DNA from 3 places in the Actinoplanes sp. SE50/110 genome. Region 3 is predicted to be linked to each of the others. Evidence: predicted binding sites of a transcription regulator. Region 3 holds the regulator's gene; each other region holds the start of a gene.
What was found. The regulator HrcA, encoded in region 3, represses chaperone genes, less so after heat shock. The targets are predictions, from matches to a motif close to GGTTNGCACNCTCNNNNNGAGNGTGCNAACC.
Positions count from the first base shown of each region.

Region 1: groL (chaperonin GroEL) is a predicted target of HrcA. The motif match lies at 753-783, and genes of this name have one in related genera.
Region 2: ACSP50_RS38540 (FmdB family zinc ribbon protein) is a predicted target of HrcA. The motif match lies at 1,315-1,345, and genes of this name have one in related genera.

Region 1 covers NZ_LT827010.1:8,790,809-8,793,051, reverse strand. Annotated here, with positions in the region: gene ACSP50_RS39405 (hypothetical protein) at 1-83, opposite strand, end outside; gene ACSP50_RS39400 (GNAT family N-acetyltransferase) at 83-589, opposite strand; gene groL (chaperonin GroEL) at 976-2,243, shown strand, end outside.
Region 2 covers NZ_LT827010.1:8,630,439-8,632,681, reverse strand. Annotated here, with positions in the region: gene ACSP50_RS38545 (hypothetical protein) at 154-660, opposite strand; gene ACSP50_RS38540 (FmdB family zinc ribbon protein) at 937-1,293, opposite strand; gene ACSP50_RS38535 (5-formyltetrahydrofolate cyclo-ligase) at 1,478-2,092, opposite strand; gene ACSP50_RS38530 (diguanylate cyclase) at 2,174-2,243, shown strand, end outside.
Region 3 covers NZ_LT827010.1:1,468,222-1,470,464, reverse strand. Annotated here, with positions in the region: gene dnaJ (molecular chaperone DnaJ) at 1-422, opposite strand, end outside; gene hrcA (heat-inducible transcriptional repressor HrcA) at 457-1,479, opposite strand; gene ACSP50_RS06580 (DUF4870 domain-containing protein) at 1,606-1,989, shown strand; gene hemW (radical SAM family heme chaperone HemW) at 1,979-2,243, opposite strand, start outside.

The sequences.
Region 1 (2,243 bases), 1.9 Mb from region 3:
ATCAGGGCCAGCAGCAGCCCGGCGCCGGTGGTCCCGTTCACCGCGGTCAGCAGCGTCCGGGCGACATGCCACCGGCCGGCCATCAGAGCCGCCGTCTCATCTGGAGCTCGGTGAGCACCGGCACGGTCGGGTGCGGCAGCCGCACCCCGGTGTCCTGGAAGCCGAGTTTCTCGTAGGCCCGGACGGCCCGGTCGTTGCCGGTCACCACCTCGAGCATCAGCTCGTGCCGCCCGGCCGCGGTGGACCAGTCGGCGATCGCCTCGATCAGGCTGGCCAGCATCTTGCCGCCCCGGGCGGCCGGCGTCAGGTAGACCGAGAAGACGACGGTGACCAGCGGATCGTCCGGGATCGCGGTGCCGCCGGCGTGCCCGAGCAGCGGCCCGTCGCCCGGATCGGTGACGAACTGGGCGAGCTCCGGCCCGTCGGCGGCCATGTCCAGCCGCCGCCGGTAACCCTCGTGCGAGCGGGCGGCGGCCTGGGCGAGGGTCTCCAGGAAGGCGAGCGGACTGTCGGCCAGCATCTCCAGCCGCAGGGCGCGCATCCGCCCGGCGTCACGGGCGGTGATCCGGCGCACCATCCAACTCTCCATGCGTCCTCAGTACTCGCCACGGCGGGTTGCGGCAAGCATGTTGCCGCAAACGGGACCCTCCCACCTGCGGTTGAAGATCTTTAGTCGGTTTGCGGGCCGGGCACCGGGGTTTCGCGGGAAGATGGGGTTTCTTGCACTCGGTACCCGGGAGTGCTAAACAAGTGATTGGCACTCACGAGGTGTGAGTGCCAGCAGGTCGGGACGGTGGGGTTCCGGTCGCGACGCCGCCATCGGCGCCGCGACACGAAACCGGTCGTCGCGGGCTATCCGGCTCGGCCTGAGGACGTCACATCGCCAGGTGGTGACGTCCACAGACTTCCTCAAAGAGTGTGCGGGAGCGGGTCAGACCGGCCCTCACCCGCGAATGTCCAGGAGGACAACGCCGTATGGCCAAGATCATCGCATTCGACGAGGAGGCTCGCCGGGGCCTCGAGCGGGGCATGAACCAGCTCGCCGACGCGGTCAAGGTGACCCTCGGCCCGAAGGGCCGCAACGTCGTTCTCGAGAAGAAGTGGGGCGCCCCCACGATCACCAACGATGGTGTATCCATCGCCAAGGAGATCGAGCTCGAGGACACCTTCGAGAAGATCGGCGCCGAGCTGGTCAAGGAGGTCGCCAAGAAGACCGACGACGTCGCCGGTGACGGCACGACGACGGCGACCGTCCTCGCTCAGGCGCTGGTCCGCGAGGGCCTGCGCAACGTCGCCGCCGGCGCGAACCCGATGGCCCTGAAGCGGGGCATCGAGGCCGCGGTGGCCAGCGTCTCCGAGGGCCTCCAGCAGCTCGCCAAGGATGTGGAGACCAAGGAGCAGATCGCCTCCACCGCCTCCATCTCCGCCGGTGACTCCACGGTCGGCGAGATCATCGCCGAGGCCATGGACAAGGTCGGCAAGGAAGGCGTCATCACCGTCGAGGAGAGCAACACCTTCGGGCTGGAGCTGGAGCTCACCGAGGGTATGCGCTTCGACAAGGGCTACATCTCGGCGTACTTCATGACCGACGCCGAGCGGATGGAGGCCGTCTTCGACGACCCGTACATCCTGATCGCGAACAGCAAGATCTCCAACGTCAAGGACCTGCTGCCGATCCTCGAGAAGGTCATGCAGTCCGGCAAGCCGCTGGTGATCATCGCCGAGGACGTCGAGGGCGAGGCCCTGGCCACCCTGGTCGTCAACAAGGTCCGTGGCACCTTCAAGTCGGTCGCCGTCAAGGCCCCCGGCTTCGGTGACCGCCGCAAGGCCATGCTGGAGGACATCGCCATCCTCACCGGTGGCGCCGTCATCAGCGAGGAGGTCGGCCTCAAGCTGGACGCCGCCGACCTGTCCCTGCTGGGCCAGGCCCGCAAGGTCGTCATCACCAAGGACGAGACCACCGTCGTCGACGGCGCCGGCAACGGCGAGCAGATCCAGGGCCGGGTCAACCAGATCCGCGCCGAGATCGAGCGGTCCGACTCCGACTACGACCGGGAGAAGCTGCAGGAGCGGCTGGCCAAGCTGGCCGGCGGCGTTGCGGTGATCAAGGTCGGCGCGGCCACCGAGGTCGAGCTCAAGGAGCGCAAGCACCGCATCGAGGACGCTGTTCGCAACGCGAAGGCGGCCGTCGAGGAGGGCATCGTGCCCGGTGGTGGCGTCGCCCTGGTGCAGGCCGGCAAGAC
Region 2 (2,243 bases), 2.1 Mb from region 3:
GCGACCGCCGGGGAGGTGCGGATCCGGCTGTCCGGATTCCTCCGCGGTGGCGCTGAGCCGGTCCTTCGACGGTGGCGCTGAGCCGGTCCTTCGACGGTGGCGCTGAGCCGGTCCTTCGACGGTGGCGCTGAGCCGGTCCTTCGACGGCGGCGGTCAGCCGGGCCGGATCAGGATGGCGAAGCCGCTGCCCGGTGGAGTGAGCGCCCGCTGCGCCTGAGCCGGGCCGAGCGCCAGCAGGAGACCGCCGCTTGCCGGGTCATCGGCGCCGGTCACGTCGAGGACCAAGGCGGCGCTGGCGATCGGGGTGCCGTCCGCCCGGTCACCCAGGCGGATGAGGTCGACCCGGTTGCCGGGGTGAACCAGGGCCAGGGCGGTCGGGTCGGCCAGTCGCACCGGTACGCCGACGGTGCCGTCCGGGATCGGTGGCCTGCCTTGCGGGGCCGGGGAGGCGGAGGGGCGGACCGGAGCTCGGGGGCTGCTCGATCGTTTCGCCGGTGCCGGGCCCGCGGTCGTGCAGGACGTCCCCGGGGAACGCGACCAGACCAGGACCGCTGCCGCTGCCGTGGCGAGCAATGCGGTGATCACGGTGAGTCGCAGCAGGGAGCCACGGCCCGGCGCACGCCAGCGCACCGGATCCAGACGTTCCCGGGATCTGCCCATCGTCGTGCCCTCCGTCACCGGTCGCGGGTGTTCCGGCGGGCGACGCTAGGCGATTTCCGGCCCGGCTGCCGCCAGGCCTGTGGACAACCCCGCACTGTGGACGACCGGAGAAATGTCGGTGGGCCGGTTTAGTGTGGGGCCGCGGCAGGAGGAGGCGGGCCTGACGCGGTGTCGCTTGACAACTGGAGAGCGTTCGGAAGGCCGCGCGGATGACCGGCGGCGGCGCACATGGCGAAGGGCGCGCCGGGTGGCACGCCCTTCGGATGGTTCGGTGGATCAGGAGGCGGCGGCGGCCTTCGCGCCGGACGAGGAGCTGGTGGTCGACGAGGATGTCGACGGGGCGCTGCTCGTGGTCGTGGTGGCCGGCGCGGCGGCGGTCGAGGTGCTCTCCGACTTGGTGGAGGTGTCCTTCGCGGTGTCGCCGGAGCCGCCCGACTTCTCGGCGCTGACGCTGCCCGACCGGGAGTCGTTGCGGTAGAAGCCGGAGCCCTTGAAGACGATGCCGACCGAGTTGAACACCTTACGGAGCTTGCCGTGGCAGTTCGGGCATTCGGTCAGCGCCGGGTCGGAGAACGACTGAACGGCTTCGAGCTGCTCACCGCACTCGGTGCAGGCGTACTGGTAGGTAGGCACGGCTCCTCCGGATCTGTCGGCTGCTGGCACTCGCCAACTCCGAGTGCCAATGTTGCGGCATCGGAGGTCAATTCGTCCACTCCGGGCCGGGTCTGAGGCCCGGCGCGCCGCCGGATGTGACGAAGTAGGCGACCCGACGGCTCGGACGCCCCGCTCAGCGGCGGGCGCCAGCGGCCCGGACCTCTCAGGCCGGGCAGGCGATGAAGCCGGCGGACGGGGTGAGCACGCCGTGGACCGGGCGGTCGTGGGGCTCGGACGGGACCCGGTCGAGGATTTCGCCGTCGTGGAGCAGAGCCACCACCAGCGGGCCCGGGGAGGGCAGGCGGGACAGCGCGCGGTCGTAGGAGCCACCCCCGCGACCCATGCGAATGCCGTCGCGGCCCACGGCGAGGGCCGGAACGAGGATGAGGTCGGCCGAGGTGAGCGCGGTGACGCCCAGGCGTGGGCCGGTGGGCTCGTGCAGGCCGCGCGAGGCGGGGGTTAGGGAGCCGGTGTACTCCGCCCAGTCGAGATCGTTGTCGGGCAGCAGGACGGGCAGGAGCAGGCGGCCGCCGGGCGGGAGGGCGGCCCGCAGCAGGTCGGGCAGGGTGGGGCCGCCGGGCTCCGGGCCCGACGGGACATACGCGGCGATGGTTCGGGGGGTGGCGCGCCGTACCAGGGCAAGAATGTGATCGTGAAGTTGGGTGGCGGCGACGGCTCGGTCGGCGGCCGATCGTGATCGACGTGCGGTGAGTAGTTGTGTGCGCAGAGTGATCTTGTCAAAGGGTGATTTTTCCGCAGGACCGGCTAAATCCGACATGCAACACCCCCTTTTGGAAACCGGCAAACGGCGCACACTATGTCAGCATCGCTCCAAAGAGGGCCACTCCCGGGAGGATGTGTGACATTACGTGGCCGGCTCACCAGCGCCTTCCTGGTGGTCGTGCTCGGTCCGGTCCTGCTCGGGTCCA
Region 3 (2,243 bases):
ACGGTGATCGGGGCCTCGACGCCGAAGGCGGTCTCGACCAGGTCGAGTTCGAGGCGGAGGATCGCGTCGGCGCCGGGACGGGTCCGCGGGCGCGGGCCGCGGCTGCCGCCGCCGGCCGCGGTGCCGAAGAACGCGTCCATGATGTCCTGGAAGCCGACGAACGGGCCGGCGCCGCCGGGTCCGCCGCCGGGCATGCCGCCGCCGGGTGCGAGCGGGTCACCGCCGAGATCGACGATCTGCCGCTTCTGGTCGTCGGACAGGACCTCGTAGGCCGCGTTGATGTCCTTGAACTTCTCGTGTGCCTCCGGATCGGGGTTGACGTCCGGATGGTATTGCCGAGCCAGTTTGCGGTAGGCGCGCTTGATCTCGTCGTCGGTGGCTTCCCGGCTCACGCCGAGAATTCCGTAGTAGTCCTTGGCCACGGGGTTTGGAGTCCTCAATGTCTGCGCGGATCCGTCAATTCTGTGCCAACAGGTCGCCAACGTAGCGTGCCACTGCACGAACAGTAGCGATGGTGCCGGGGTAGTCCATCCGGGTCGGCCCCAGCACGCCGAGCCCACCAACGATCGTGGCACCCGGTCCGTAACCGGTGCTGACCACGGACGCCGACCGGAGGTTGTCGATCTCGTTCTCGTCGCCGATCCGGACCCGGGTGGTGCTGGGCTCCAGATCCCCGATCAGCTTGAGCAGGATGACCTCCTCCTCCAGCGCTTCGAGAACGGGGCGCAGCGTGCCCTGAAAGTCCAGCACACCGCCGCGGGTCAGGTTGGCCGTCCCGGCGAGTGCGAGGCGCTCCTCACTCCGGTCGACCAGAGTCTCCAGCAGCACGGTGGCCAGGCAGGCCATGTCACCGCGGCGCTCCGGAGCGCACTCCTCGACGAGTTTCTGCACCAGGGGCGGGGTGTCGGCGAGGCGCTGACCGGCGAGTTTCTCGTTGACCCGGCGGCGCAGGTCCCACACGTCGCCTTCCGGAACCGGGGCGGGCATCTCGACGAGGCGCTGCTCGACCCGGCCGGTGTCGGTGATCATGACGAGCATCAGCCGGGTGGTGGAGATCGGCACCAGCTCCAGGTGCCGCACCGAGGAGCGGGACAGGCTCGGATACTGCACGACCGCGACCTGGCGGGTCAGCGTGGCGAGCAGCCGGACGGTGCGGTGCACCACATCGTCGAGGTCGACGGCACCGACCATGAAGCGCTCGATCGCGCGGCGCTCGGCCGGGCTGAGCGGCTTGATCCGGGTGAGGCGGTCGACGAACAGCCGGTAGCCGGCGTCGGTGGGGACCCGGCCGGCACTGGTGTGCGGCTGCCGGATGTAGCCCTCCTCCTCCAGCACGGCCATGTCGTTGCGCACCGTGGCCGACGAGACGCCCAGCTGATGCCGCTCGACCAGCGCTTTGCTGCCGACCGGCTCGCGAGTCTTGACGTAGTCCTCGACGATTGCCCGCAACACCTCGAGCTTGCGGTCATCCAGACTCATATGACCCCTCCCCCTCTGGCACTCCCGCGGACAGAGTGCCAGTCTACGTCGCCGCTGGCTGCAGCGCGATGATCGAAAGGACGGACCGCTTCCGGTATTTACGGCGGCGGACCTACCGTGACAGTCATGGCGGAACCGAAACAGTACGGCCGACAGCCGCGACCCGGCTACAGCCTGGAGCGGAACTGGGTGATGACGGCACACGTCGGCGGTGCCGCGGGTGCCCTCCTGGGCGGCGTGGCGGGCTGGGTGGCGCCGCTGCTCGCCCTGCTCAACCAGGGTGGCCGGAGTCCGACGGTGCGGGCCGCGGCGGTCCAGGCGCTGAACTTCCAGATCCTCTGGACGATCGTCGCGCTGGTCGGCTGGGCGACCCGGTGGCTCGCGGTGGGCACCGTCATCGTGCCGGTCGCGGCGGCCGTGGCGGTCATCTTCGGCCTGATCGCCGGCACCCGGGCCCTGGGTGGCGAGCCGTACGACTACCCGGCCACCGCGCGGTTCATCAGGGAATGACGTCCCGGATCACCGCATCGGCCAGCAGCCGCCCGTTCAGGGTGAGCACCAACCGGCCCGCGGCGTAGGCCTCCGGATCGAGCAGGCCGTCGTCCAGCGCCTGTTTCGCGGCCTTCGCGTCGACCTTCGCCAGCGTGATGCCCTCCCGCAGGCGGACGCGCAGCATCACATCCTCGACGTGCCGATCCTCGGCGGTCAGCACCTCGCGGCCGTGCCCCGGGGAAAGACCCTCCTGCAAACGCCCGGCGTACGCC